Linked DNA regions of Limibacter armeniacum. The protein of the gene in region 1 interacts with the protein of each later gene in a pairwise test. Links are inferred from orthologs where the notes say so. Each region holds a gene or a part of one and is shown on either strand. Other genes may lie near its edges. The genes, in order: pheS and brnQ.

What was found.
Region 2: the proteins of pheS (region 1) and brnQ interact in binary tests that used the Escherichia coli proteins (3 or more experiments, as listed by UniProt). The link is inferred for Limibacter armeniacum from one-to-one orthologs.

Annotation. Positions count from the first base shown.
Region 1 is NZ_JBAJNO010000009.1:2,726,379-2,738,863, reverse strand. Bases 2,419-5,389 are described here. They hold pheS (phenylalanine--tRNA ligase subunit alpha), read right to left. Parts: upstream 4,429-5,389; coding sequence 3,409-4,428; downstream 2,419-3,408. Other genes in these bases: V6R21_RS29155 (RNB domain-containing ribonuclease), read right to left, coding at 5,213-5,389; V6R21_RS29160 (phosphoribosyltransferase family protein), read right to left, coding at 4,630-5,136; V6R21_RS29170 (hypothetical protein), read right to left, coding at 2,419-3,203. Outside these bases: DNA polymerase/3'-5' exonuclease PolX, read right to left, coding at 1-1,364; V6R21_RS29175 (sugar 3,4-ketoisomerase), read left to right, coding at 1,515-1,949; more of V6R21_RS29170, read right to left, coding at 1,983-2,418; more of V6R21_RS29155, read right to left, coding at 5,390-5,872; V6R21_RS29150 (ribonuclease R family protein), read right to left, coding at 5,872-7,380; V6R21_RS29145 (hypothetical protein), read left to right, coding at 7,903-9,036; V6R21_RS29140 (carbon-nitrogen hydrolase), read right to left, coding at 9,094-9,987; V6R21_RS29135 (2'-5' RNA ligase family protein), read right to left, coding at 10,030-10,611; V6R21_RS29130 (GlmU family protein), read right to left, coding at 10,638-11,825; V6R21_RS29125 (type B 50S ribosomal protein L31), read right to left, coding at 12,090-12,332; V6R21_RS29120 (lamin tail domain-containing protein), read right to left, coding at 12,474-12,485.
Region 2 is NZ_JBAJNO010000009.1:3,355,648-3,368,018, forward strand. Bases 6,144-9,000 are described here. They hold brnQ (branched-chain amino acid transport system II carrier protein), read left to right. Parts: upstream 6,144-6,905; coding sequence 6,906-8,096; downstream 8,097-9,000. Other genes in these bases: V6R21_RS31695 (LysM peptidoglycan-binding domain-containing protein), read left to right, coding at 6,144-6,733; tyrS (tyrosine--tRNA ligase), read left to right, coding at 8,322-9,000. In the rest of the region: V6R21_RS31675 (tetratricopeptide repeat protein), read left to right, coding at 1-1,035; V6R21_RS31680 (NAD(P)H-hydrate dehydratase), read right to left, coding at 1,119-2,630; tatA (twin-arginine translocase TatA/TatE family subunit), read left to right, coding at 2,841-3,050; Asp-tRNA(Asn)/Glu-tRNA(Gln) amidotransferase subunit GatA, read left to right, coding at 3,250-4,674; more of V6R21_RS31695, read left to right, coding at 5,030-6,143; more of tyrS, read left to right, coding at 9,001-9,626; V6R21_RS31715 (hypothetical protein), read left to right, coding at 10,136-10,672; V6R21_RS31720 (LVIVD repeat-containing protein), read left to right, coding at 10,725-11,489; V6R21_RS31725 (hypothetical protein), read left to right, coding at 11,701-12,371. UniProt on the Escherichia coli protein: Liv-II branched chain amino acid transport system, which transports leucine, valine and isoleucine. Also acts as a low-affinity threonine transporter.

The DNA.
Region 1 (12,485 bases):
AGCATTGTGGTATATGGATTGGCAATAGCTTTAAGTAATCGGTCTGTTGCCTTCTTTTTATCCATCTTCAGATTAGAATGAATTGAGGCTATGATAAAATCAAAGCTTGCCAAGACATCATCTGAATAGTCCAAACTCCCATCATTCAAAATATCAGATTCAATCCCCTTAAAGATTTTAAATGGAGCCAGTTGCTTGTTCAGTTCATCAATTTCAGCATGTTGTTGCCTAATACGATCTTCATTCAAGCCATTAGCATAAAATGCTGATTTGGAGTGATCCGTAATACCTAAGTAATCATAACCTAACTCCTTACAGTGGCGTGCCATTTCCTCTAATGTGTGTTTTCCATCAGAGTAAGTAGAGTGGTTATGCAAGATTCCTTTCAAGTCTTCCATCTTAACCAGCTCAGGTACTCCTCCATTTTGGAGTAATTCTCTTTCAAAAAAACCATCTCTCATCTCAGGAGGAAAGAATGGCAACCCAGCCACTTCATAGTAAGCCTCCTCACTTGATTGGGAAGTTGTTCTCACTATTTCAGAAAGTATTTTTCCTTTTTCTCCAACCAATGAAAGGTGTTTTCCATCGCAAGAATTAAGCAATAATGTTTTAGCAAAATCCTGTTCCTTGGCAATTTTCACCTCAACAGGCATTCCTAAATCCGTAATCTCACCTCTCCAAACATTAGGTCCTGAGTCCTTCTCGTGATATTCCCAATCAGGGATATTCACCAATTCATTTTTAAGTTTTGAAAAATCATCCGTTGCCACGACCCACTGAAGAGTCTCTACAATTTCCATCTTTCGTCGTACTTCACCGCTTGCCTCTACTAATGAAAAACCTGCCTGCTGCAAATATTCCACAAAGCTTTGGGCTAAAGGTTCAGCTTCAGCATAGTACAGCTTCCCTTTGTTTTCTTCCAGAAATTGGATCTGCTCAAGAATTGTCTGTTCAGTCTTGGCACCAAATCCTTTTAAAGCCTGCACCTTATTTTCACGGCAAGCCTTCTCCAAAGCCTCTATGGTTTCGATCTCAAGTTCTTTCCAGATTGTGGCAATTTTCTTACCTCCAATACCTTTGATCTCAAGCATTTTGACAACCCCTTCTGGAGTTTCTTCCAATAGTTTATCAAAATCAGCAAACGATCCTGTGCCAGATATTTCTACAATTTTCTCTGCCATGCTTTTGGAAAAGCCCAATTCCTGAAGCTCATCAGAAGATTTTCCACCCAATGCTTCTTCTGATTTTTCAATATTAAATACGGCAGAGGAATATGCACGCGTTTTGAAAGCATTAGCACCATGTACTTCCATCAAAGAAGCTGCTGACTTGATAACTTTTGCTATTTCTTTATTTGAAACCATAGTTTATTTGTATTCAGAAGGGTATGTTAATCTATTAGTTTTGCTTATTTACAAAGGTACATTTAAGATATTAGATATTAGACATCAGGGTGTGATAAGACCGTAATAAAAGAATCGTTATCTTCGCCAATCTATTGATATATTGAAAGTATGAAAGGATTTGACCAGCCCTATATCATTTCACTCTGCGAAAAAGGCGAGCCTGAAACAGGTTATGTTACTATTGCTGAACATCACGAACTTATTCCGTTTGAGGTGAAGCGCACTTTTTGGACATATAATACCCCCGAATCACATACGCGTGGCAACCACGCCCACAAAACGACTCAGGAATTACTAGTCTGTGTAAATGGCAGTATTACTGTTGAAACCAGTAACACAGAAGGCAATACCGTCTCTTTTGTTTTGGACAATCCCCAAAAGGCACTCTACTTACCTCCTTTTGTATGGAGAACTATCCGATATTCAAACGGTGCAGTACTTCTAGTAATGGCTTCCACTGTTTATGACAAATCTGACTACCTTATGAATCAGAAAAAGTGGTTAGCCTATTATACTGCTGAAAAACAAATGGCTGAAGGATAATCCCTCAGCCATATATCTTGATTCAGTATTACCTTAATCGATAATGGTCATTCTCTTAAACTCTCTCGTTTCATCGAAGAGTTTGCGGTATGTAATATGTGTCTTGAAGATTTTCCCACCAATTAACTCTGCTGTTCGCATCATTTTAGGATTAAAGTCTCCAATCCAGTTCATCTCCAATTCATTGTAATGATAGCCTTTGTGTACAAAAGCTGGATCATCACTTGCTTTCCCTTGCTTTTTCAGCTTTTCCTGAATGAAATTTGAGTAGGCCAAAATAATTCCTGCTTCAACTCCTTTACGCTGATGCTCAGGTACTACACCAAACACAAGTCCGAAAAGCTTTCTGCTCGTCTTCCTTTTTACATGGTAAAACATTTTCAGCTTATTCCAGACCCCAAACTTACCATCCTTGATATTTCGAATAATCTGGTTCATTTCAGGAATCTGAAGATAAAATGCTACTGGTTCGTCTTTGTAGTATCCAAACCATGCAATCTCTTCATCTAGGATAGGCTTCATCGTTTTGAAAATCTTGGCAGCCTGTTTCTCATCAATTCCCTTTACACCTTCATGCTTTGTCCATGCCTTGGTATATATCACTGAAAAGTCTTTTGCATACTTCATCAGGTTACTGATCTTCATATGTTCAAAGTGATAATCAGGGTTATTATAGATAACCTCCCCTTTATTGATGAGCTTTTCATCCAATGTATCTGGTACTAGACGGTGATAAGTGTATTGTTTGAAGAATACACCAAACCCATAGTTCTGATACAGGTCATTATAGTATGGAAAGTTATAATGCATACAGTAGTTAGGTTCTGTGTAGCCTTCAGCCAAACACCCCCACCATTTGTCACGGTCTCCTAAATTAACAGGACCATCCATCGCTTCAACTCCCTGTTCCATTAGCCAGTTCTTGCAGGTATCAAACAACATATTCGCTGCTTGCTGGTCATTGATACAGTCAAAAAATCCCATACTTCCGGTGGGCAATGACTCATCCTTATTCACTGTCATTGGGTTGATATAGGCAGCTACTCTACCTATTGTCTTGCCTGTACCATTCTTAAGTATCCATCTGATTGCCTTACCACCCCTTTTAAATAATTTATTCTGTTCAAGGTCAAAGACCGATTCTACATCTTTATCCAATGGACGTATATAGTTAGGATCGTCTTTGTACAGTCTTACTGGAAATTCCAGAAATTCCTTGATCAGTTCTTTGTTAGTTATCTCAATAAGTTTCATCCAAAAAGTCACTTATGTTATCATCGAAATCCGGAAGCCGTACAGCAGCCGGAATTTGGTTAGCGGGGCAATTTAATAAAATGTACACTTTATGAACAAGGTTAAGTGATTGATTACTCACTATAAAGGATTCCTTTCTCTTTAAACATAAAAAAGCCGAAGGATTATTGATCCTCCGGCTTCTTTATTATGTTTTTCATCTGCGTTATATAGATGAGAACTGACGTAAGAATCGTACATCATTCTCTGTAAACAGACGTAAGTCGTTAATTCCATATTTCAGAAGTGCCATACGCTCCACTCCCATACCAAATGCAAAACCTGTATATTTTTCAGGATCAATGCCTGAGGCTTTCAATACGTTAGGGTCTACCATACCACAACCTCCAATTTCTACCCAACCTGAGTACTTACAGATGTTACAGCCTTTGCCATGACATACTGAACAGCTGATATCAATTTCAGCACTTGGCTCAGTAAATGGGAAGTAAGAAGGACGCAAACGGATTTTTGTATCTGCTCCGAAAAACTCTTTGGCAAAGTAGTACAATGTATCCTTCATATCCTTGAAGCTTACATTCTCATTGATATAAAGTCCCTCAATCTGGTGGAACATACAGTGCGCTCTTGCCGAAATAGTTTCGTTACGGTATACACGTCCTGGTGATAGTGTTCTGATTGGAGGCTCTTGATTCTCCATTACACGTACCTGTACAGACGAAGTGTGTGTACGCAAAGCAATATCAGGATCTTTTTCTACAAAGAACGTATCCTGCATTTCTCTTGCCGGGTGGTTCGGCGGGAAGTTCAATGCTGAGAAGTTGTGCCAATCATCCTCGATTTCAGGTCCCTCTGAAAGGTTGAAGCCAATTCTTTCAAAGATTCTAATGATATCCTCTCTTACTTTTGTAAGTGGATGGATCGTACCCAATTCGTTTGGAATGCTTGGAAGCGTCAAGTCATCATGCTTGATGTTCTGCATTGCCTGATTTTCGAACGTATCCTGCAACTCCTTGAACTTGGCTTGAGCAGCGTTTTTCAAGGCATTGATTTGCTGACCGAATTCTTTTCGCTGATCAGGTTCAATTTCCTTCATCTTACCAAAAAGTTCTCCGATCACACCTTTGTTGCTTACAAATTTCAAACGGAAAGCTTCCAGTTCCTCTTTCAGCTTTACTTCGGTGTTTTCTATTTCCTTCGCTATCTTTTCTACCTGCTCAAGCATAGTTATGATTATTTTTAAGCAATCGAAACAAGCTAATATCCTGTTCTCCTGCTACTTCTTTAAGTTCAATTTTTTATGAAACGAAGCAAATTTAATGATTTCATTTCATAATTCAGAAAGCAAAACCATCAGACAAAAGATTTAAGCCCCAAGATGAAAGGTTATCAACTTGCTCTTATGTCTTTTTTGTAAAATTGAGTCCTAGGTAAGCGTTACCTGATAGTTATTTTCATCATCCAGTTGTACTTCTACATGTTCATTGACTGTAGTTGACAACTCATACCCCATGTAATCAACAAATACAGGGAACCTTCTGTAACTACGGTCTACCATCACGGCCACTTGCAGTTTACTTACACGGATATTCAAGAAAGGCTTCATACTGTATGCAATGGTTTTTCCTGTATTCAATACATCATCCACCATTACAATAACCTTTCCTTCCAATGACTCAAGTTCACAATCCAGTTCTATAAAGGTTTGTAGAGGAGCCTTCTTGTCAATAGTCACTTTTACCAATTGTGTATTCATGGTAGACACCTGTCTGTATTGCTCTTCCAACAGTTGCGCCATGCGATACCCAGTTCCTACAATACCTGCAAAAACCACTTCGGCTTCATCAAAGTTTTGCTCATAAATTTCAAAAGCAATCCGACGTATCTTCTGGATTATCTGATTGTGTGTCAGGATAACGTTTGCTGATGTCATAGTCTTAGTTAGTATTGATAATTACCAACCGAAACCAAAGTACGACAATGCTTTGGTTTCAGTTATTTGTTGTGAATTAAAGCATTTCAAAATCAATGGTTCTTTTCTCGATATTTGTATTCAGAACCAATACTCTTACTCGGTCTCCAATACGGTAGGTACCCTTATACTTCTCACCTATTATAGCCATTTCCTCATCATCGTAGACATAGTAATCATCTTCCATTGAGGAAATACGGATCATACCTTCACATCTTGTTTCTTCAAGCTCTACAAAGATACCCCATTCCGTTACACCTGAGATTACTCCATCCATCGCTTGCCCCACATACTTCTCCATAAACTCCACTTGCTTATACTTAACAGAAGCACGTTCAGCATCGGCAGCTCTTTTCTCCATTTGTGAGGAATGCACACATTTGTCTTCATATTCTGCCGCCTCAGGAGATTGCTTACCATCAAGGTAATGTTGCAACAACCTATGTGACATCATATCTGGGTATCGACGAATTGGCGAAGTAAAATGTGTATAGTGACTGAATCCTAATCCGTAATGTCCTTCAGGTTCCGTTGTATATTTTGCCTTAGCCATTGTACGGATCGCTTGCTGCTCCAAAATATTCTGTTCAGGTTTACCTTCCAGCTTTCCTGACAACTCATTCAACGAACCAGCAAGCTTATTCTCCTTCATATCTATGTCATAACCGAATCGCTTAGCGAACAGAGAGAATGCCATTACTTTTTCAGGGTCTGGAGAGTCGTGAACCCTGTAAACCATCGTTGCATTCTTATTCTCTTTTTCTTGCGGTAAACATATTCTGCTACACGCTTATTTGCAAGCAACATAAACTCCTCGATCATCTTATGGGCATCCTTTCGGATTCTAGGGAAAAGCCCTAAAGGTTTGCCATCCTCATCCAACTCAAAACGGAATTCTACCGACTCAAATGAAATAGCGCCGTTACGGAAACGGTCATCTTTCATCTTCTTGGCAATTTCATTCAGCGTAATGATCTCTTCTGCATAATCTCCTTCACCTGATTCGATTCTTTCCTGCGCTTCTTCATAAGTAAACCTTCTGTCAGAGTGAATCACTGTTCTACCAAACCATTGTTTGTAGATTTTCCCCTCTTCATCCATATTGAATACTGCAGAAAATGCCAATCTATCCACATTAGGATTCAATGAACAAAGACCATTTGACAGCTTTTCAGGAAGCATCGGTACCGTTCTGTCCACCAAGTATACTGATGTTGCTCGCTTTTCAGCTTCTTCTTCCAGTATTGTATCAGGACGAACATAGTGAGTTACATCTGCAATGTGTACCCCTATCTCCCACTGACCATTTTTCATTTTCCTGATTGACAGCGCATCATCAAAATCTTTTGCTGTAAGTGGGTCAATCGTAAATGTGGTACGGGTACGGAAATCTCTCCTTTTCTTGATTTCCTCAGCTGGTATTTCTTCAGGAATCGCTTCCGCTTCCATTTCCACTTCATCAGGAAACTTAAATGGCAATCCATATTCAAACATGATCGAATGGATCTCTGTCTCATTCTCTCCTGCTCTACCCAATACTTTGATTACTTTTCCAATTGGGTTTTTATCATCTTCCTTCCAACGGTCAATTTTGGCAATCACTTTATCGCCATGCTTGGCGTCGCCCAAACCATTTTTAGGAATAAAGATATCTTGGTGCATTTTACGTCCCATCGTCACGACAAAGGCAAACCTTGCCGATAACTCTAAGTGACCAATAAATTCATCACGGGCACGTTCTACTATCCTAACAACTTCTCCCTCTGTACGACGCTTGCGTCCATTAAAATAGGTTCTAATTTCAACTGTATCGCCATCAAGCGCTCGATTCAAGTTGGGAGTACTTACCCAAATATCAGCCTCATCCTCTCCGGTTACAATATAACCAAAGCGAGGGTTTACATGATCTACTGTTCCACGTATCAAACCTTGTGAATTGGTCGATTGGTACCTGTAACCTATCTTCAACAATTGCTGTTCTTCAACCAACTTGTCTAGCAACTTCTCCAGTAAGTCTTTCTGTCCCTTCTTTTTCAACTGAAGTTGCTTGGTAATCTGCCTATGAGAAAAAGGCTTTTCAGGAGCTGAGTTCAGTAAGGTCATGATATTCTTAACCATCAATGCAGCCCCTTCTGTACCTTCACTTTTACTGTGTCTCTTTTTCTTATTGGCTGTGTTTTTATTGTCTTTTTTCTTTTTACTCATTGTATATCTTATTGTTGAACAGGAGCCTTCATATAATACTTAAAAACAAATTAGTACTATCTAACAATCAATTTTAGTACGGCTCCATCATAACCGGTTGTTAACTTTTTATCCGGTCTAACAGCTCCTTGCTGAAGCTGCGCCTAAATTTCAGAAATATCTATCTCTGAAGAAAAATTTATTTAATTAAAGCACCCTTATCTTTATGGATAATTATAGGATTACTCTACAAAAATAGCATGGTAACAAATGGTTATGAATGCTTTTTTGTATTTTGAGGTACTTTATCCTCTAGGTGCTACTATTTTAAGTCGTGACATTAGCATTTTATCATGAATATTGAAGTACTTTTAAGTGAAAAAGTATTGATTAAACCATCACTATCTTCTAAAATTGCTTTTAGCATACATGATATGATAAGCTTAAGTATTTAAAATCAACTTTAGCTTATCTTAAATTAAGGCTATTTCTGAATTCAGACTATAATCTCAACTCTACACTATATTCATAATTCAACCACACATGCTACCACGATCAAAGAACATTATCCTTCTTTTCTTTTTCCTTACTATCACTGCATTTGGAAATCCTCAATCAGAAAACGTCGTTACAAATTCCCAAAATGCAGCTATCATCTCACGGGCTTTGGAAAGTATCTATAAATGGGACTTTGATCAAGGTGTTGCTGAAATAACACAGCTTGAACAAGAAATTGGCGAACACCCAGCTGTTTACTTACTTAAAGCCCTCAACTTGTATTGGCAGAATGTCCCGCTCTCCCACGGTCAACCAGAAACCAAAGAGTATATGAAACTACTGACCAAAACAGTTGAGCTTTCAGACCAACAACTAGAGAAAAATTCATCTGACACTGAAGGTATTTTTTTCAAGATGCTGGCTAAAAGCATGAAGATGCGTCAATTCAGCAGTGACAATGCTACCTTTAAGGCCATTGGTGAAGCTAAAGATGTTTATACACTACTCAGAATTGGTGTAGATAAAAAAGAAGAATTCAATGAATTTTACTTTACGACTGGTATCTACAATTATTATCGAGAAGCCTACCCTGAAACTTATCCTGTTTACAAGCCGGTAGCTATGTTCTTACCATCTGGAGATAAAGAAGAAGGTATCAAACAACTGTATTACGCTAAGGACAATGCCATGTTTACTTCGGCAGAAGCCAGACGCTACCTGATTTCAATCTATACCAACTATGAAAATCAATTAGATAAGGCGATTGAATTATCATCTGAAAATGTAAAACAATATCCTAATAATCTCTTTTTTATCACATCGCATCTTTTTATCCTTTTACGTTCTAACCAGATTGAAAATGGTCTTCCTCTTATGGACAAGCTATTTCAGTCTGAAGATACTTTTTACCAAGCCGTTGCTTATGCTATGCATGGCTATTACGACTGGAAAAAGGGTAACCAAGAAACGGGACAAGAACAGCTGCTAAAAGCTGAAGAACTCATTCAAAATCACAAGGACCGTAATGATTATGTAGCCTCCTTTATTTATTCTGAGCTTTACCGCTGCTATAAATCCCAAAATAACCTATCACTTGCTAAGAATTATGAACGGAAAACCAATGATGAGTTATTTGGAAAGGAAAACATTGAAAGGGTAAATAAGGAAGAGAATTGGTAAGATAGTCTTAGTTAAAAAGCATCGACATCCGAAAAATTACGGATGTCGATTTCTTATTTATTTTCTAAATCTTTTAGTCAAGTCGCCATAGGCATCAATTCTCCTATCCCTGAAAAATGGCCAGATTCGGCGAACATCTTCACTTCTTTGCAAATCTACTTCCACAACAATATTTTCTTCATTGTCATTGGAAGCTTCATACAAGAATTCCCCTTGAGGACCAACCACAAAGCTGTTACCCCAAAACTGAATCCCGTCTGTTACTCCTGAAAAATCCTTTTCAAAACCTGTTCTGTTTACACTGATAACAGGTAAACCATTAGCTACAGCATGTCCTCGTTGAGAGATGATCCAAGCATTTCGCTGCCTGTCTTTTTCATCCTGCGTATCAGCCATTTCATAACCTATAGCTGTTGGATAAATCAACATATCAGCACCTGCCATTGCCATCATTCTTGCACCTTCAGGATACCACTGATCCCAACATACCAATACGCCCAAGGTTCCCACTGAAGTTTCAATTGGTTCAAAACCTAGATCTCCAGGTGTAAAGTAGAATTTCTCATAATATGCAGGATCATCAGGAATATGCATCTTACGGTATGTACCAGCAATACTTCCGTCTTTTTCCAATACGACTGCTGTATTATGATAAATACCTGGTGCTCTCTTTTCAAAAAGAGATGTTACCAATACGATTCCCAACTCTTTGGCTATTGCTCCGAACTCTTCTGTGGATGGACCGGGAATACTTTCCGCCAAATCAAACATGTCCACATCTTCTGCCTGACAGAAGTAGATGCCTGTATGCAACTCCTGTAAAACTACCAATTCTGCACCTTTAGCAACACAATCACGAATACCTGCGATGCTTTTTGCTACGTTTTCTTCCCTGTTGTTGGTACAAGTTTGCTGTACCAAACCAACCTTCAGTATATTCTGTTTTGCCATATATCTTCTCTAGCAAATAAACCTGATAATAGCCAAATTGACTTAAAAACGCTGAATCAATTTCTGACACGTACAACCTGACCCTAAATGATACAAAGCTAAGTGCCCTCCGTCGTAACTTTTCCCAATTTTACTTTCCAACATATCCGTATAACCTTTCCCTATCGTAATATGTGGATAGAAATGCTCATAGGCATACTGGGTAAAATAATGGTTCAAGTATCGGAGACCTGAAGTTGGATTCTGTTCACTAACCCATGCAAAGCATGAAGTATCATCTAATGCTATTGTATGATGGTACTTGGACATAATTGCCACTGACACATCATGAAGATGTTCAAGCCAAGCTTCTTTTTTCACATTCCACCCAATAGTTTCCTCTCCATGTCTGTATATACTTTCAACATGCAGGGCTTTCACTTGAAATTGTTTTGCCACTTCTGACAATTCATGGGTGATTTGAGGTAAGTCTTCCTCACGGGCTAAACACATACAAACAGAAATATGCGGAACCGTATGCTCTTTTTCCAGCAAAAGCTGGGTATCACCAAGCTGACGGTTTACCGCAATAGATTCCTCCAACAAATTGTCAGGCGGAATCACTGCAAAGTCTAATGCGATCATTGTCTAAATACGACAATTGAATGTCGCTAATTTCGGTCTAGAGCTGTTATTTCAAACACACGTTTTAGTATCTGCCTATCTACCTCCGTAAAATCTACATGACGACGCCCCATTACGGCTGTTGCCACCTCGCACATTTTATCGAAATCTGCAGTTACTGTATCTTCTATCCCTCCCCACGCAAATGAAGGAATATGTTTATCTGGAAAACCTCCGCCAAAGATATTTGCACTTACACCAACTACAGTACCTGTGTTGAACATCGTGTTAATACCTGCTTTTGAATGGTCTCCCATCATTAACCCACAAAACATCTGACCTGTTTCAATCAGGTTTCGGGTTTTATAATTCCAAACCTTCACCTCACCATAATTGTTTTTGAGGTTTGAAGTATTTGTATCTGCACCTAAATTACACCACTCAGCCAATACAGAGTTTCCTAGGAAACCATCATGTCCCTTATTGCTATAACCTTGAAATACTGAGTTACTCACCTCTCCTCCAACTTTACAATAAGGTCCAAAACTACAATCCTCATGAACTTTTGCACTCATGTTGATCTTGGTTCCCTCTCCAATACTACATGCCCCTCTGATTACTGAGCCTTCATGGATCTCAGCTCCTTTACCTATATAGATAGGTCCTTTTTCAGCATTCAGAATAGCAGCTCGTATACTTGCTCCCTCTTCAACAAAAATGTTTTCCTCTCCATATACTACTGTGAAGCGATCTTCAATTGGAGCACTTTTTCTACCTTCTGTCACAACAGGAAAGTCTGCAATTATCTGATTACGGGTATTAATAAAAATATCCCATGGATACCTGATAATCACTGGTGTTATCACTATATCCTTCTGTACGTATTTAGTAGCCGAAACCTCCGAAGGATCTCTAAAATGTTCCATAGTACGAACTGCAAGCAGTTCATCTTTCCACATTAGACATTGTCCCTCCTTCAATTTATGAATCCGATCTACCAATTCTGAATTCGGACATACAGAAGCATTTATATACAAGTTGTCACTGCCTGCCTGCAAAGGGAATTTTTCCTGCAAATAATCCTGAGTAAGGTAAGATACATCCGTACCCAATGCCTTTTCCCACTTTTCTGCAAGAGTCATGATTCCCACTCTCAATGCTGATACAGGACGAACAAATGTAAATGGCAATAGATTCACCCTGTTCTCAGGATCATCAAACAGAATTACATTCATTGTCTTTGTAATTGTCAAATAGCTTTAAAAAATAAAATGAGTTGATAGTAGCTAGGTAATATTTGTACACACTCAGGGGTTACCTAAAGCCCACATTATGAGCACTCCCCTTTAAAATTTATTGTTATTCAGTACACAGCATGCAATATAGCTGATTCATGCTATTATTCTGTATATTTTGGGTATACAGGAAGCCCAATTCAAAAAAAAACGTCACAATCTTGACGATTGTGACGCTTCTAGAATCTACAAGAACAGATTGGCTTAGCTTCTTCCGTATTTCTTGTTGAAACGCTCAACTCTACCAGCTTTGTTGATAGCTGACTTCTTACCTGTGTAGTAAGGGTGAGAAGCAGAGCTAATTTCCACTTTGATCAGTGGGTAAGTCTCGCCTTCGAAGTCAATTGTTTCTTTTGTTTCGATAGCTGAACGAGTCAAAAATTTCTCGTCGCTTGTCAGGTCGTGAAATACAACCTCTCTATATTCAGGATGGATTCCTTGTCTCATGTCCTTATGAATTATAAATTTTCTATTTCGTGAACTCAAATCGGATTGCAAAATTAAAACATTATCAACAACATATCAACTATGATTGAGAATATGTTGCTGATTTTCTTTGGAAAAAGAACCTATATGTGTTAATGCATCTCAAAAGCGTCT
Region 2 (12,371 bases), 630 kb from region 1 along the record:
ACTGATGAGGCTGGAGATGTCTTGATGGCAAGCAAGAAGTTTGAAGGAGCAGTAGCTATGTACAAAGAGGCAGGGCAAGCCTATAGTGCAGCAGGAAAGATACAAGACCATTTGGATGTGTATAAGAAGCAGTCACAAGCTTTTGAGCAGATTGGTCTGACTACTGAAGCGGTTACAGCTTATGTCAACTATCTGCATAAAGCGGGAGAGCATATGGAAGACCGTAAGGCTTATGTATCTGAGATAGATGAAATCGTAAAGAAATTTAATGAGCTTGGAGCTCATAAAGAGGCTGACGATATCTTGCACATCAAGATGAAAGCAGTAGCCGATATCTATGGAATGCAGAGTGTAGAAGCTGCAGATGTAAGTATGGAAATGGCTCGCATCAATATGGATGGGGGTAACCTTGATAAAGCTGAAGAGTATATTCAAAATGCGATTAGTGTAAGAAAAGAGAAGCTAGGTGCTACAAGTCCTGAATATGCTGCTAGCAGAGATGCATTGGGAAAAATAAAGGCAGCAAAAGGAATGGATGCTGAAGCTGAAAAAATATTTAAGGAAGGAATTGAAATGAGAAAAAGCAGCTTGCCTCAATTCCACCCTGATTATGCGGAAGCATTGGATAATTTGGCTCATTTTTACATCAAGCGAGAGCGTTACGAAGAGGCTGAGGCTTTAATTAAGGAAGAGATAGAGATTACTGCTGAAAAGCCAGGAAAACAGCATGTTGCTTATGCCAAGGCAGTTGGTAGCATGGCGCAGCTGTTGACTGCTCAGCAAAAATTCAAAGAAGCAGAACCATTGTTGAAAGAAGAATGTGCAGTGAAAGGAACATTTTATGGTAAGCTTACTTTGGAGCATGCATTGTCAGTTAAGAATCTGGGAGACTTTTATAAGAAAAGCAACAATAGCCAAATGGCCATTCAGACTTATCGCAGGGCAATTTCCTTATTTGAAGGGGCAAGAGCTAAAGACACGAAATACGTAAAAGAGATCTATGACAGCATTGGAGAGATCAATGATAATAAATAGTCATAGGTTTAATGATTACTAAAATAAAAGCACCTCAGTAGTATCAATTACTGAGGTGCTTTTGTATTTGAGGGTATCCCTTTTTATGAATTGTGTTGGTGTTGGTATGCTTTGCCAATATTGTTGATGATGTCAGAGGCTATTAAAGCTTCCTGACCATATTCAGAAGCAGCCAAGTCACCAGCGAGCCCATGCAAATAAACCCCTAGGATTGCAGCCTCACCCGGAGCATAGCCTTGTGATAGTAATGCTGTAATTACGCCTGTTAGGACATCTCCACTTCCTCCTGTAGCCATCCCTGGATTTCCAGTAGAATTGAAATAAACCCTTCCAAGTGGTGTAGCAACAGATGTATGAGCTCCTTTAAGAACAACTACTACCTGATACCGTTTGGCAAACATGATTTGAAGTTCTAACCGTTCATAATCATCCTCGAATGTTTGGTCACCGAGTAGCCGTTCAAATTCTTTTGGGTGTGGTGTTAGAATACTACCTTCTGGAAGTTGGTCAAGAAGTTCTTTGTTCTGGCTTAAAATGTTCAAGGCATCCGCATCTAATACCATTGGTTTATCATAGTTTTCCAGAATATCCTCCATCATTTGCTGAGTATCCATGAATGTGCCGATTCCAGGACCAATTCCTACAGACTGGTACTTGTCTAGTGGTACAGGTGCTTTGGATAAAAGGTCAAACTCAGGGTCTGTCATACACATGGCTTCGGGTACAGTTGTTTGCATGATATTGAACCCGCAGTATGGTACATAAGTGGTAAGCAAGCCTAAACCGGTGCGAAGTGCTGCTTTTGCACAAAGCTGAATAGCACCTACTTTTCCTTTGCTACCACCAATAAGCAACGTGTGACCGTAAGTGCCTTTATGTGAAAACTTACTTCGCTTCTTGATGATAGAGTTGATAAAGGAACTGTCTGTATAAATGTAAGGGGTTGAGGTTTGTCGGATAAAGGCAGGGCTTAAACCTATGTCGACTACCGTGAAGTTTCCTGTAAATACTTCATTTTGAGGGAGCATAAAGGATAGCTTTGGTGTTTGGAAGCTTACCGTATGGTCAGGTTTGATGATATGTACAGATGTGCTTTGTGTATTGCAAAAGAGTCCTGATGCAATGTCTACAGAGATGATTGTAGCATTGCTGCTATTAATATGGTCGATGAGTTGACCTGTAAAGCCTGTGATAGGTCTTGATAAGCCGGAACCGAATATGGCATCGATTACGAGGTCTTGTGAATGAAGGACAGGAAAGTCCTCCTTATTGTTAATATTTTTAATTTCTTTCAGTTTTTTCAGCCTCTTTTCATTGGTGTTGAAGTCAGGAGATTGCTTGTCTGAAAACCTGACAGCATAAAGTCTGACATCATATTTTTGCTCAAGTAAAAGTCGGCCAATAGCAAGTCCATCGCCACCGTTATTGCCTGTGCCACAGAAGATATGTACAGGCTGTTGCGCTGTGAACTTATTTGTAAACCATTCCGTAAACTTTAGTGAGGCACGTTCCATTAAGTCAATGGAGGGGATAGGTTCATTGGCAATTGTGTAGGCATCCCATTGTCGGATTTGATCTGCGGATAGTATTGTCATACTGGCTATGTAATATAAAAGGAAGAATACTGAAAGAAATTTACGAACTTAGCTCGGATAATGAAGCATTAAAATGACAGTTTATGCTAGTTTGAAAAGTATATTTCAGCTTCATATTCAATGAATTGTAAGTGATTTCAAATACAGGAATTCTTTTGTTATTTACTAATAATAAATTAGATTTGCGGCACATTTAAAAACAACTGAACTATGGAAACACTAGCTATATTACTCTTTGGTATGCCTGGGGGCTTCGAATGGTTAATTATTATTCTTGTTATCCTTTTGCTCTTTGGTGCGAAAAGAATTCCAGAGCTGGCAAGAGGCCTTGGTAAAGGTATCAGAGAATTCAATGACGCGAAAAAGCAGTTAAGCAGCGAAATTGAAGAAGGTTTGAAAGATGATAAGAAAGAAAGCTAAGAGATGTGCCAGTGTTTTGTTGGGTATATCTATAAAAAATAAGTTATTTCTTTTGAAAGAAGAGAAGTTTATCTTTGTTTCGACAAATTGATAAACTTCTTTTTTATTGCGTTTTGGCACTTTCACTCTTTTACCGATGTAAAAGGGCTTTGTCAGGCACGCTTTACTGTTTTCTCTAATAACAAATTTACTTAGCTCTGTGTATTCTTCATTCAAAGAAATAAGCACCGCTTTAAAAGCAGGACAGGTTACTTGCCAACAGTTGGTAAAGGATTATCTCAAGAATATTGAGGACAATAAACACTTGAACGTATTCTTGGAAGTATATGCTGATGAGGCATTGAAAAGAGCGGAAGAAGTGGACACCCGAATCGCTGAAGGCAATGCTGGAAAGCTAGCCGGAATGGTAGTTGGAATTAAAGACGTGATTGCTCATCAAGGGCATGGTCTTCAGGCTTCCAGTAAGATTCTAGATGGCTTTGTTTCCCAGTTTTCGGCTACTGTGATTGAACGTTTGCTTGATGAGGATGCGATTATCATTGGTCGTCAGAGCTGTGATGAATTTGCTATGGGGTCTTCAAATGAAAATTCAGCATTTGGCCCTGTTCTAAATAATGTAGATAATTCAAGAGTACCAGGAGGGTCTTCAGGGGCTTCAGCTGTAGCAGTATCAGCAGACCTTTGTCTTGTGTCTTTAGGTTCTGATACAGGAGGCTCTGTAAGGCAGCCAGCCGCTTTTACAGGAGTGGTTGGGTTAAAGCCAACTTACTCTAGAATTTCTAGATGGGGTCTGATTGCATATGCATCCTCTTTTGATACAATTGGTGTTTTAGCCAAGAATGTAGAAGATGCAGCCATTACCCTAGAGGTAATTGCAGGGGCAGATGAGCATGATGCAACGGTTTCTGATAAACCTGTGCCTCAATATTCAGCATCTGTAAAGAGCAGTGAAGACCGTAAGTACAGAATTGGGTATATCCGAGAAACAGTTGAAAGTGAACATCTGAATGAAGATATTAAGGCTAATACTTTTGAGAAGATAGCATCACTGAAAGCCGCAGGACATGATGTAGAGCCTGTTGACTTTCCTCTATTGGACTACCTGTTGCCAACTTACTACATTCTGACTACAGCAGAAGCAAGTACAAACCTTTCGAGGTTTGATGGAGTAAGGTATGGCACAAGAAGTGAAAATACAGAAGACATTGAGTCAATGTATAAACTTACCCGTTCTGAAGGGTTTGGTGAAGAAGTTAAGCGCCGTATTATGTTGGGTACTTTTGTACTGAGTGCTAGCTATTATGACGCATACTTTACAAAAGCACAGAAGGTAAGAAGGTTGATTAAAGAAGCTTCAGAAAAGCTGTTGAGCAACCACGATTTCTTGTTGATGCCAACGACGGCTTCAACAGCATTCGAAATCGGAAAGTATAATGAAAATAATATCCTGGAAATGTATCTGGGAGATTTGTATACGGTTCACGCTAACTTGGCAGGTTTGCCAGCGATATCTATCCCTAACGGAGAAGATAGCCAAGGGTTACCAATTGGACTGCAAGTAATGGCCAACCGTTTTGAAGAAGAAAAAATGTTAACGTTTGCCGATTATTTGGCTACGTTATGATAATAAATGATTGTGTAGAAGGTTGTTTCGGAAACCATTATCAATTTTTGTAAATGCGATCTTCTATACAATCTAAATTCCATAACATTGTTTATGTAAGGCTTAGAGCCTAGTATGCTGTTTACAAAATGAAGTAAACAGAATGAAAATATAAAATTGGTTTTGCTAGAGGAGGACATAGCCAAAGAGGGTATTATGCCCTGAAAATTCGATGGCATGTCTATTGCTTGTAACATTGGGATAATTAATTGTACAGTAAAAAGATCGTTTAATACCTTATATCGATACTTTTTAAAACAATTTTTTCCATCGTAGAACAACAACTCACCCCCAGGGAAGAATTTGTGTTAATGATATGCGCACACCAAAAAAAATAACCTTGCTATGGGTAGCGACGATGCTTTTTAGTGTCTCGTCGGTATTTGCCCAAGATGAAAATCCAGCATTTACATGGGAAGACAGTATTTATACTGTACCACCTCCCGAAGGGTATATTTACCCGTTCGATACACTTGAGGTAGTGGAAGCTGCTCCGTATGCACCTTGGACTGAGGATGCACTGGAGGACTTTGATACCACATCGGTTGTCCATTTGGATAATATCCTGATGGAGAATGATTACATTCCACACCCTACAGATGATATCATTATGGATCGCTTAGCATGTATTGAAAGCGATATTCCATTGACATATCACGAACGTGTAAGAAAGTTTATTGATTATTTTACGGTCAGAAACCGTGACTATACAATGCTAATTCTTCAGCGAAAGAATATGTACTTCCCAATGTTTGAAAGAATTTTCAGAGAAGAAGGAGTACCTGAAGAGTTGAAGTATTTGGCAATTATTGAATCAGCGTTAAAGCCTACAGCACTTTCAAGGGTAGGGGCAAGAGGTCTTTGGCAGTTTATGCCAAGAACAGGATTGAACTATGGCTTGAAGCAGAACTCTCACTTTGATGAGAGAATGAACCCAGAGAAGGCTACAAGGGCAGCTGCCAAGTATTTGAGATTCCTTTATAATTACTTCCATGATTGGGAGCTTGCTTTGGCTGCTTACAACTGTGGGCCTGGTAATATTCGAAAGGCACAAAGGAGATCAGAGAAATTCCATTTCTGGGATATTTATCACAAGCTACCAAGAGAGACTCGTTCATACCTGCCTCAGTTTGTGGCTATGATGTATGCATTGAATTATGCTGATGAGCATAACCTGATTCAGGAGCAGCCATTCTATGAGATTCCAACAGAAGAGGTTTTGGTAAGCCAATCTGTAGACCTTAAAAAACTGGCAGAGCAACTGATGGTTTGTGATGATGACTTGAAAGAGTTAAACCCTCAAGTAAGATGGGGATATATACCTGATGGGATCAAGAACTATCCTATTAAGATTCCTGCATTGAGAAAAGAAATGTTTGACAGCAACCGTGACTCTATTCTAGCAAAGTCTAAGTATGATGGAAAGAGTGGTAGCTATTTGGATGGTTTTTATTATCACTATGTAAGAAGGGGTGAGTCTCTTGGTTTGATTGCACAACGAAACCGTGTAAGAGTTTGGGAGATAAAAGCATGGAATAACCTGAGAGGTAATACCATTTATGCAGGTCAGAAATTGAAGATCTATGGTAGAGGACATGTTTCACCTCAACAGAAAACAGCATCAAGGTCTTCATCATCAAATGCAAAAGTAAATGCTTCAGGTTATCACACGATTAGAAGTGGTGAAAACTTAGGCGCTATAGCCAAAAGGTATGGCGTGTCTATTACACAGCTTAGAAGTTGGAATAACCTGAGAGGTAATACCATTTATGCAGGCAAGAAACTGATTGTAGCTGTAGACAAAGCAAAGAAAAGCAACAGTTCTGTTAGCTCTTCTTCAGTGAAGAAATCAACAGCAAGCAGCAAGCCTGTTTCAAATGGATATTATACTGTGAAGAGCGGAGATACACTTTGGGAAATTGCCAAGAACAACGGTGTTTCTGTCAATGATATAAAGAAATGGAATGGGTTGAAATCTAACAGTCTTCGTCCGGGACAAAAACTGTTGATCAAGTCTTAAATTCTGAATGACAATATATTATTGAATGAAAGGATCATCCGTTGTTGGATGGTCCTTTTTTATTTTCCCATTGGTGAACTGCTTTTCTGTCTAACGAATCTTAACAGGTGAGATTATTTTTACATATACGTTGTATTATCACGGGTTTAAATCCACAATAACAAACAAATCGATGAATAAAAGAGCAAAGGATACGCTCGTACTGGGATTAGCATTTTTTGCAACGGTATTTGGTGCTGGCAACTTGATTTTTCCTGTAAACTTAGGAAATCAGGCAGGGGAAAGTTGGCTGCAAGGTGCTATAGGTTTTTTAATGTCTGATGTAGGGTTGACAGTAGCTGTCCTGATTGCACTTTTTAAAGTAGGGGGAGACACTCAAAATTTCGGCAAGCGAATTCATCCTAATTTTGGTAAGGTGATAGGCGCTGTGTCCATTATTTGTTTAGGACCACTTATTGCAATCCCAAGAAATGGGGCATTGACTTATGAGTTGAGTGTAGTGCCACAATTGGGCGAAATAAACCCTTGGTTGTTTTCGATAGTGTATTTTGGAATTTGTCTCTTCTTTGTATTGAGACCATCTCAGATTCTAGATAGACTAGGCTCTATATTGGCTCCTATATTGGTCGCTGTATTATTGTACATTATATATTTGGGAGTGACAGCGCCTATTGGGGAAAAGACGGCTTCTGTAATTACAAATGTCTTTGGAAAGGGAATTACACAAGGATATCAAACCTTGGGTGCTGTAGGGTCGGTAGTGATCGGAGGACTCTTCTTGACTAACCTGACACGAAAGGGGTATACATCTTTTAATGAACAAGTTAAGATCTCTGTAAATGCAGGGTTGGTAGCCGGAGTGTTATTGGCTATAATTTATGGAGGTTTGATCTATGTTGGGGCTACGACAAGCCAAACTTTGGCAGGGCAATCAAATGCTCCATTATTATCAACCATTGCAGATAGGTTATTGGGAGGTGTAGGACAGGCAGTGTTGAGTATAACTGTAGCATTGGCGTGTCTGACTTCATCTATAGGCTTATTGGCGATGACAGGAGATATATTTCAATCAATCAGTGGAGGAAAGCTGAAGTATAGAACAACTGTGTTGGTAACAGCGGCTTTCAGTACAGTGCTGGCAGTGGTTGGTATTGATAAAATCATCGTCTTGGCAGGCTCAATTTTGACAGTGTTGTACCCTGTCATTATTATTCTGACAGTAATCACATTTTTGGATAGTTACCTGACAAGTAGAAAACTTCAAGCAAGTCTGGTATTAGGAACATTTGCAATTAGCTTGTTGATTACTTTACAGGATTTGAAGCTTATAAATTTAGAACTGCTGAGTATATTTTCATTCTGATTAGTAGGGTGTTTAGTTTCAGCCATTTTCTGTAACTTGCGACCTTTATTTAAAAAAGTTCCATTTTTAATCATTGAAGTGATCTTATTTGAGGATTGAAAAAGGAGAGATCCTTTTATTTGTGTCTATTTAGATCATTTTGATTGAAAAATTGAACAGAAATTTCAATGAATTTGGAATCTGAGGTTCCACCCATTTTTATATTAGTATAACTAGCCAATAAAAATGTCATCAATAAAGAAAAACCTGATAGAAGAACTGAAGTGGAGAGGCATGATCCATGATATGATGCCGGGTACTGAAGAGCAGTTCAATAAAGAAATGACGACGACATACGTAGGTTTTGACCCTACGGCAGACTCGTTGCATGTAGGACACCTAGTGTCAGTAATGATCCTGAACCACCTTCAGCGTGCTGGTCATAAGCCGTTGGCGATTATTGGTGGTGCTACAGGTATGATCGGAGACCCATCGTTCAAGTCTGACGAGCGTGTATTGCTGGACGAAGAGTCAATTGCTAAAAACATTGCAGGTGTCCGTAAGCAGTTGGAGAAATTTATGGATTTCGATTGTGGTGAAAACTCGGCAGAATTGCTGAACAACTACGATTGGATGAAAGACTTCAGCTTTATCGATTTTGTAAGGGATGCTGGTAAACATATTACCGTGAACTACATGATGTCAAAGGACTCTGTAAAAAGACGTCTTGAGGCAGGAACAGGGCTTTCATTTACAGAGTTTACATACCAGTTGCTACAAGGATGGGATTTCTACCACCTTTACACAACTAAAGGTTGTAAGGTACAGATGGGAGGCTCTGATCAGTGGGGTAATATTGTGACTGGTACTGAGTTGATCAGAAGAAAAGCAAGTGGTGAAGCATTTGCGGTGACTTGTCCACTGATTACAAAATCTGATGGAACTAAATTTGGTAAGACAGAAGGTGGAGCTGTATGGCTTGATCCTGAGAAAACATCACCTTACCAGTTCTACCAATTCTGGTTGAATGTGTCAGATGAGGATGCTGAGAAGTATATCAAAATCTTCACATTTAAGACAAAAGAGGAAATAGAAGCCCTGATTGCAGAACATAGAGAAGCTCCTCATCAGCGTGCCTTGCAACGTGCTTTAGCTGAAGATATCACAGAGCGTGTACATAGCAAAGAAGATTTGGAAATGGCTATCAAGGCATCTTCTATCCTTTTCGGAAAGAATGTAACAGATGACCTGAAGTCATTGGATGAGCGTACGCTGCTACAGGTATTTGAAGGAGTACCTCAAGTAGAAATTTCAAAAGGAGACTTGGTAGACCTTGAAGATGTAAATGATCTGCTTTCAGCTGCTACAGGTGGTATAGTATTTAAGTCAAAAGGTGAAGCTCGTAGAATGATTGCGGGTGGCGGTGTAAGCATTAACAAAGCAAAAATCGCAGGTGAAGAGAAGCCAACTGACTTTGAATTGCTACAAGGCAAATATTTATTGGCACAAAAGGGTAAGAAAAACTATTACCTGATTAAGGTGAATGCATAAATTTTGAAAGATTTTTTTCGTCTTTCTTATTAGAGAGAATCCTTTCTTAAGTCTTGATAGTTAAAGGTTTAAGAAAGGGTTTTTCTATTTAAAGGGGAAGGGGAAGAGATTTTTTAGCTACTTTTTCGAATAAAAATTCTGCAATAGTATTGACAGAATGTAAAAAAGTGTTACCTTTGCAACCGCAAGTCGATACGATCGGCTCCTGCGAATCCCCCAGGTGCGGAAGCAAGCAAGGGTAAGTGGTTGAGCGGTGCGTTATCGGCTTGTTTTTTTATGCCTTTCTTTTAGGCTAGTTTAGCACACACTTAATACACACATATATACACATAGGATACAGTGGAAGCATATTTTTTCCTTCTGCTGAGCAAGAGATTTTCCTTATATGGAGAATATTTAACAGGGGTAAACTCATGTTCTATTTTGGACATGAGTTTTTTGTTTTTTAATAGATTTCAGTTGTCAGAGAAGAGGAATACTTTTTTTAGAATAACCCAAACTATATCTCCATGAAAAGAACTTCCTTTTTTGTAATGCTACTTGCACTCTTGCTATCAGGATGCTGGTATATCAGTGGTGGTGAAGAGCCGCCTATTGTAGACCCTGTAGCTAATGAGTCAGCCTATGTACCTGTAATCATGAAACGCTCAGACCTTGAAGCGTCCATTATAGCCTCTTCACCTAGGGCTATCCAAAATCCAGGCAAGATGTATTTATTAGGTGATTATGTATTTCTGAACGAACGGTATGAAGGAATACATGTCATTGATAACTCAGACCCTACAAACCCATTAGTAAAAGCCTTTATTCAGGTGCCAGGCTGTGTTGACATCGCAGTAAAAGATAAGGTACTGTATGCGGATAATGCAGTAGACCTTGTCGCACTGGATATCACATTGCCAGTAGCGGTTAAAGAAACAAAACGTATTTATAATGTATTACCTGAGTTGTATCCACCTGATGCCAACTTTATCCCTTGGGAATATCAAAAGGAACAGCGACAGGAAGGTACAGTAATCGTAGGGTGGGAAAAGAAAGCTGAGTGAGTCTACACCCAATAGATCAAACCCATTAAATAACAAAGTATAATTATTTGACATGAGGACATTTCTTTTATGCATATATATGCTAGGCTTAGCAGCTCTATTACAATCTTGTGACGCTGCTGGAGACGTTGGAGCTGTATCAGCAGATGCAGCAGGCGGTAAAGGCGGTTCAATGGCACGTTTTGCTATTGTGGGAGATTACCTTTACACCGTCAACCATGAGGAACTCTCTACTTATGATATAACCAATAGTGCTTCACCTGAACTGGTGAGCATGAATCCAGTTGGATTTGGGATAGAGACCATCTTTCCTCGTCAGAACTACCTTTTTATAGGTTCTCAGGATGGAATGTATATTTATGATGCAAGCCGTCCAGAATACCCACAGTATGTATCCAAATTTGAGCATGTGGTAAGCTGTGACCCTGTTGTAGCAGATGATCGTTTTGCATACGTTACATTGCGTGCCGAATCAGGGCGATGCTGGAGAGGTGTCAATCAATTGGACATTATCAGTATTGAAGATATGCAAGTTCCACAATTGTTGAGAAGCTATGATATGACAAACCCTAAAGGTTTGGGAGTAGCAGGAAATGAACTGTTTGTTTGTGACGATGTGCTCAAACTGTATGATATTACTAACCGTAATGACATCAAGTTGAAAAATATATTCAATATACCAGCCAATGATGTAATTCCATATCAGGGAAGGTTGTTGGTGACGGCAAATGACGGCTTTTATCAGTATTCATTTGATGGGGAAAATGTGGAGTTACTTAGCAAATTGAATATATTAAGAACAGATCCAGAACAATAGAACTGACTTGATATTAGGCAAGGCAACCAATGAGTATTCAAACTACTTATGGGTTGCCTTTTTTTGTTTAAATGATTGAATATAAAAGAGTTTTACATTATTAATAAAAAATATACTATTTCAGTGATAATCATCACTTAGAAAAATTTGAAGCTTTTTAACTTTGTGGATTCATACAATCAGGTCATACTATTAAGAATAAGAAAGCATAATGAATATCAGATTCAGCATCTCACTACTACCAATTTTATTAGCCTTTGCTATACCATCTTTTGCACAGGAAATTGACGATGATAAAAGGCAGGATCCATTAAAGGAAGTCTTGAGTAAGGGACTTAAAATTAACCTGACTGAGGATGGGAAAAACACACTGAAATTTGGAATGGGGTTCCAGATGTGGGCTCGCTATTCGGATATGAATCCGGGTACGGCGAATGCTCAAACTTTGGAGGCAGCTGACAGTCACTTTGACTTCAGTATAAGAAGGGCTAGGCTAACGATGATGGCTAACTTCGATAAGAAATTCATTTTCTTTACGCAGTTCGGTAATACGAGTTTGCCATTTTATGCAGGGCAGACATCCAATACTTTCTTCCATGATTTTTGGGGAAAAGTGAGGATTGCCAATAATACTTACTTGGGAGCAGGTCAGCATGCATATTCAGGGTTGTCTCGTCTTACTGATATCGCTTATTCGGGGACGCTGGCGATAGACAATCCAGGCTTCAGTTTTCCGAACGTAAACGTAAACGATAAGTTTGTACGTCAGTTAGGTGTATTCCTTCATGGTAAAGTATTAGGAAGGCTTAATTATGAGTTGGCGGTCAACCAACCTTACCCAGCAGCCTATGTAGCAGGAAAAGGAATTGGGAATAAGGTAGC